2 regions of the Micromonospora sp. CNZ285 genome follow, and region 1 is predicted to be linked to the other one. Evidence: riboswitches for the same ligand, from Rfam matches in the RefSeq annotation. Region 1 holds a riboswitch; the other holds the start of a gene.

Region 1 (3,177 bases):
CCCGGCCCGGGACCCGGCGCCGCGGTCGCGGTGGATCCGGGCGGCCGCCTCGTGCATCGCGCGGCCGAACAGCTCGGCCTGGTCGCCCATGCTGCCGAGCCGGGCGGCGAGCGCGTCGGCGTCGGCGCGCGCCGACGCGCTGACCCGGTCGTCCAGCTCGGACAACGCGGCGTTGGCGGCGGTCACGAGGTGTCCGCAGAGGACGTCGAGGGGCTCGCCGGCCAGCTCCGGGTCGATCGTCACGGAATCGAGCCGGCCACCCTGGACGGCGACCGCGCGGACCCGGCCGCCGGCTGCCGTGCCCTCGGCGAGCAGCAGATCGCCCGGCTCGCCGTCGGCGTGCGCCGAGGCCCGGGAGCGCATCGCGGTGAGCGCCTGCTGCGTGCGGGTCAGCAGCTCGTCGATGCTCGCGGCCGCCGAGAACGGGTCGTTGGTCATATCCGCGCTTTCTTCACGTCTTAGCCGAGCATGCGTGACCCTAGCAACCGGCTCCGACGAATCGCCGTCACCGCCCGGTCCGGGTCGCGTCCCGGCGCCGCGAGCAGGCCGGACACCGGCCACGCGGCGTGTCGCGGACGGACGAGCGCCCGGCCGGGGCGAACCGGCCGGGCGCTCGGACGAGGTCAGCGCAGGCGAAGCTGCTGACCGGGGAAGATCAGGCCCGGGTCGGCGCCGACCACGGCGCGGTTGCGCTCGTGCAGGGCACGCCAGCCGCCGTCGACGCGCTGCGCCACGGCGATCTCCGACAGCGTGTCCCCGCGCCGGACCACGTACGTCCCGGCGCCGGACGACGGCCGCGGCGCCGCCTTCGTCGTGGCGCGTTCCGGCGCGGCCTTCGTCGCGGCGGCCCGCTTCGGCGCCGCCTTCCTCGGTGCCGCCTTCGTGGTGGCCCGCTCGGACCGGGTCGCCGCGCTCGCCGAGCCGCCCTTCTTGCCGCAGACCGGCCAGGCGCCGATGCCCTGGCCGCGCAGCACCTTCTCCGCGACGGCGATCTGCTCGGACCGGCTGGCCAGGTCGGCGCGCGCGGCGTACTTCTGGCCGCCGTAGCCGTTCCAGGTGGCGCGGGAGAACTGGAGCCCGCCGTAGTAGCCGTTACCGGTGTTGATCTTCCAGTTGCCGCCGGACTCGCAGCGCGCGACCGCGTCCCAGTTGACGCCCGCGCTGGCCGGAGCGGCCGGGCCGAACAGGGTCGCGGCGCCGACGGCGGCGCCGGCCAGGACCGCTCCGAGAGCGGTGCGGCGGCTTCGGGCTGAGTATTCAGTTGCCATGTGGATTCCTCCACGCCGACGAGGTGAGCTGTCGGGTTCGGGCCGAGGAGCCCGGCCGCCGGTGGCGGCTTCACCCCGAGGTGACGATGCACCGTGGAACGTGTGGTTCCCCCGCTCCCGCACGAGGTTCGGTTACCGGGGCCGGCGGCGGGATTTGGCGTTTCCGGCCCGCGGTGTCCGCGTCTGCGAACGGAACCGACGCTAGGAGCGTTTTGCGACGATCGTCCACTTCTTGTGACGCTCTTCACCCGGCCGGGCGACCGGCGGCGGCGCTACGGTGGCAGGGCCAGGCAAGATCACGGGAGGGCTTGACGGATGACCGATCACGGACACGAGCTGACCTTCGGCGGCTTCATCACCCCCGCCGCCGGGCAGCCCGACCAGGTGGTGGCGCTGGCCCGGCTGTGCGAGCAGGTCGGGCTGGACCTGGTCACGTTCCAGGACCATCCCTACCAGCCGGGCTTCCTGGACACCTGGACGCTGATGTCCTACGTGGCCGCCGCGACCGAACGTATCCGCCTGGCCGGAAACGTCCTCAACCTGCCGTTGCGCCAGCCGGTGGTGCTGGCCCGCAGCGTCGCCAGCCTGGACCTGCTCACCGGCGGCCGGGTCGAGCTGGGGCTCGGCGCGGGCGCGTTCTGGGACGCGATCGAGGCGGCGGGCGGGCGACGCCTGTCCCCCGGCGCCGCCGTTGAGGCCCTCGACGAGGCGATCCGGGTGATCCGCGAGGTCTGGGACACCGACCGCCGCGGCATGATCCGCGTCGACGGCGAGCACTACCGGGTGGTCGGCGCCAAGCGCGGTCCGGCGCCCGCGCATCCGGTCGGCATCTGGGTCGGCGCGTACAAGCCGCGCATGCTGCGCCTGGTCGGCCGCGCGGCGGACGGCTGGCTGCCCTCCCTGTCGTACCTGCCGAAGGGCCCCGACGAGCTGCCCGCCCTGAACGCGCTCGTCGACGAGGGCGCCCGGGCCGCCGGGCGCGACCCGGCCGCGATCCGCCGCATGCTCAACGTGACCGGCACGTTCGCCCGCTCGTCGGCCGGCTTCCTGGCCGGGCCGCCGGAGCAGTGGGTGGAGGAGCTGGCCGGGCTCACGCTGGAGCACGGCATCACCACGTTCATCCTCGGCAGCGACGAGCCGCGCGCGATCCAGATCTTCGGCCAGGAGGTCGCGCCCGCCGTGCGGGAGCTGGTCGCCGCCGAACGCGCCACGCCCGCCGGCGGAACCCGCACGGCCACCGACGCGCAGGCCGCCGCCGGCGGCCCGAGCACGCTCGGCGTCACCCCCACCCCCGACCCGGGGGTACGCCTCAGCGCGCGCCGCCCCTGGGACGAGTCCACCCGCCCGAGCGCCCCGCCGCCGCCGGCCGGGCACGTCTACCCGGCCCGGGGACAGGCCGCCGGGCAGCACCTGGTGGACGTGCACGACCACCTGCGCCAGGAACTGGCCCAGGTGCGCGACCTGCTGGAACAGGTCAAGCAGGGCAGTGTCTCGCCGGGCCGGGCGCGGGCCGCGCTGAACGAGATGACCATGCGGCAGAACAACTGGACGCTCGGGGCGTACTGCGCGGCGTACTGCACGATGGTCACCCAGCACCACGGGCTGGAGGACGCCTCGATCTTCCCGCACCTGCGCCGCTCCGAGGCCGGGCTGGCGGCCGTGCTGGACCGCCTGGAGGAGGAGCACGTGGTGATCCACGGCGTGGTGGAGAGCGTCGACCGGGCGCTCGTGGAGCTGGTCCGCCGGCCCGGCGACTTCACCGGACTCCAGGAGGCGGTGGACCTGCTCACCGACACGCTGCTGTCGCACCTGTCGTACGAGGAGCACCAGATCGTCGAGCCGCTGGCCCGGCACGGATTCTTCCCCGGCCAGCTGTGAGGTAGCTGACTTTTGCTTTCCTAAGCCAGGG
Region 2 (3,177 bases), 1.5 Mb from region 1:
GACGGCCCGTCGTCGCCGGGAGCGGTGGCTGGCCGCGCAGGACGAGGCGGACCGGGCCTGGACCGCGTACGACGAGGCGGACGCCGCCGCCCGCCGCCTCGCCGGCGCCGCCGCGCTGCCCGCCCCGCGCACGCCGCGTACCCCCGCCGAGTACGCGGCCCGGGAGCGCTGGCTGCACCACGCCGCCATGACGGCGCACTGGCGGGGCGACCTGACCGCCCGTCAGCTCGCCGACGTGCTGGCCCGCCGCAACGGGTGGGATCCGCGCCGGCACCCCGCCGAGCAGGAGATCGTGCTGGCCCGCACCGTCCGGGACGGGCGCCGGGCCGGATGGGAGAGCGCCGCCGCGCGGGAGCGGTCGGCCTGGCGGGGCGCGGAACTGGCCGCCGAGGCCGCCCGGACGCTCGCCGCCGAGGCCTACGCCGCCACTGCCGCGCTGCGGCCCGCCCCGGAGTACCGGAGCGCGACGGCGAGCGCCGTGCCGGTGCCCGCGACGGTCCGTAACGCCCGCTGGCGCCCGGCACGGGTCGGCTGAGACGGCCGTCTCGACCGAATCGTTACCCGGACCGTGGTGAGCCCGGTCACCCGGGCCGCCGAAACGGGCGCCGGGCGCAAAACGGGTCATCGAGTACCGCGATTGCCGGCCGGGTGCTCGCCGTCTGTCCGCTTTCCGCCGCCGGGCGCCGTCGAAACTGCTTGTCCCATTGAGCGAAGTCAGTAACCGGGTGTTCCGAAATCCGTTACCGCGGATCACGTTTACGCAGGTGGGAGCGCTTGGCAGGGGACATACCCACCGGTAGTGTCGGCGCGTCCGATGCGGTAATCGATCGCCGACGGCGACGCCGCACCGACCCGCCTAATCGTGTTCCACGAACCGGGGACCCATGAGCACCATCGGGGTGAATCCGCGAGCCCACGGCCCGCGGTAGGGCGTACTTCCCGCCCGAATCCGTCAGCTAACCCGGTCGGCGGCCACGGAAGGAGTACCCCTCGTGCCCACCCCTCGATCGTCCCCCGCCTCCACGGCGAAGCGGTGACCGCGCGCGCCTGACGCGCGACCGGCAACCGCCCCCTGGGCGCCCGGCATCACGGGCGTTCCCGATCCCCCGGCCACCCGGCCCCGCCAGCACGTGTGAGTTCCTCCGCGTGCCGGGCCGGCGTGTGCCGCTCACGCCCCGTGGAGGATTTCGTGAAGCACCACCTGAAGCGTCAGCTGCGACGGATCGTCACCGAACGCCCGTACCAGATCATCGCCGGATCGGCCGCCGCGCTCGTGCTGGCCGCCGGCGCCGGAACCGTCGCCACCGCCGGTGACGACGCCCCGGTCCAGGAGAACACCGCCGCGGTCGCCGACCTCGGCGCCGCCCGCCTCGGCGAGCAGCCCGCCAGCCGCAGCGAGGCCCGCATCGCCGTGCCGCAGGCGTCGTCCAGCGCCTCCGCCTCGCCCAGCGCGTCGCCGAGCGCCTCCCCGTCCGCGAAGGCCGCTGCCGACCCGGACACCACGCCCAAGGCCAAGCCGAAGCCGCCGTCGAGCAAGTCGCTCGACTACGACTACCAGGCGCAGATCAACTACTTCTACTGCGGCCCGGCCGCCGTGCGCAACGCGCTCAGCGCCGCCGGCATCGAGCGCAGCCAGGACGCGCTCGCCGGTCCTCTCGGCACCACCGAGATGGGCACCAACTCGGCCGAGGACACCACCCGTGTGCTCAACCAGCAGGTCAAGGGCAACCCGTACCGGACCCGCATGATTCCCGGCTCGGCCACCCCGGCCCAGATGGACCGTCTCCAGGCCGACGTGGTCGAGGCGATCAGCAACGGCCGCGGGGTCGTCGCGAACGTCGCCGGTACCGCCACCGACACCAACGGCGGCTGGCACTCGTTCCCGGGCGGCCACTACGTCGCGGTGGTCGGCTACAAGGACGACGGCCGGACCGTGCGGATCGCCGACTCGGCCGACCCGTCGCTGCCGTCGTACTGGGTCACCACGATCGACCTGGCGCACTGGATCGCCAGCCGCGGCTACTCCGCCTGACCGTCCCGCACACCCGAAGGCCGGCACCCCACCCCGGGGGGCCGGCCTTCCCCGTCCCCGCCCCGTCCCCGCCCCGCCCTCGCCCCGCCCGGCCTGGCGCGGCCCTCACCCGGCCCTGGCGCGCCGATCTTGGACTTGTGGCGCCCAGTATGCCCGGCTCGCCCGGTATGGAAGGTGCCACAACTCCAAGATCGACGGTGAGGGCGGGGCGGGGGGCGGGTCGGCGGGTTCGGTCTCGCGTGTCCGGGGCGGGCGGTGGCAGACTGCGCCAATGGGCGATGCGACGGGGACGCGGCACCTGATTCTCCTGCACGGCATGGGTGCCACCGGCGAGGTGTGGCTGCCCTGGGCGCCGCTGCTGGAGCGCCGCTGGCCCGGCCGCTGGCTCGCCCCCGACCTCGCCGGTCACGGCTGGTCGCCGCCGCTCGACGGCTACTCGTTCGAGGCTCTGGCCCAGCGCGTCGTCGACGGGCTCGGCCCGGTCCGGCTCGGCCCCGACGACCGGCTGGTGCTGCTCGGGCACTCGCTCGGCGGGGTGGTGGCGCTGGCGCTCGCGGCCCGGCAGCGCGGGCTTCCGGTCGACGCGGTGGTGGGGCTCGGCATCAAGGCGGTCTGGTCCCCGGCCGAACTGGCGAAGTCGGCGGAGCTGGCCGGCCGGCCGGTCACCTGGTTCGCCACCCGGGACGAGGCCGCCCGGCGCTACCTGCGCGTGTCCGGGCTCGCCGGGCTGTTCGCCCCGGACCATCCGGTGGTGGAGGCGGGACTGCGGCGGGAGGACGGCCGCTGGCGGCTCGCCATGGACCCGGCCGCGTTCGCGGTGGGGGAGCCACGGCTGCCGGCGCTGCTGGCCGCCACCGATGTGCCGGTGCTGCTGGCCCGGGGCGAGCTGGACCCGATGGTGACCGACGCGCAGCTCAAGGAACTGGGCGTGCCGGTGGCGACGCTGCCCGGGCTGGGCCACAACGCGCACGTGGAGGATCCGGAGGCGGTGCTCGCCCTGCTCGACCCGTACCTCTGAGCGGGGTGAGCCGGCCCGCGACGGGCCGGCTCGCGTCTCTAGCCGGCCGCGCGCGGCCCCGGGACCGCCCAGTCGGGTTCCAGCTCCCGGCGGGCGGCGGAGAGGAACGCCTCGGCGTACCCGTCGG

The links. A riboswitch is a leader RNA that binds a small molecule or an ion and turns the genes downstream of it on or off. The one in region 1 is predicted to bind cyclic di-AMP.
Region 2: another riboswitch for cyclic di-AMP. It lies ahead of CLT75_RS02005 (C39 family peptidase); the one in region 1 lies ahead of CLT75_RS08700 (LysM peptidoglycan-binding domain-containing protein).

Annotation. Positions count from the first base shown of each region.
Region 1 is NZ_SPQD01000001.1:1,883,159-1,886,335, forward strand. Features, by position in the region: gene CLT75_RS08695 (YbaB/EbfC family nucleoid-associated protein) at 1-438, opposite strand, end outside; gene CLT75_RS08700 (LysM peptidoglycan-binding domain-containing protein) at 624-1,268, opposite strand; cyclic di-AMP (ydaO/yuaA leader) riboswitch at 1,267-1,412, opposite strand; gene CLT75_RS08705 (LLM class flavin-dependent oxidoreductase) at 1,584-3,146, shown strand.
Region 2 is NZ_SPQD01000001.1:419,361-422,537, forward strand. Features, by position in the region: gene CLT75_RS02000 (hypothetical protein) at 1-535, shown strand, start outside; cyclic di-AMP (ydaO/yuaA leader) riboswitch at 844-986, shown strand; gene CLT75_RS02005 (C39 family peptidase) at 1,178-2,032, shown strand; gene CLT75_RS02010 (alpha/beta fold hydrolase) at 2,304-3,050, shown strand; gene CLT75_RS02015 (CDP-glycerol glycerophosphotransferase family protein) at 3,089-3,177, opposite strand, start outside.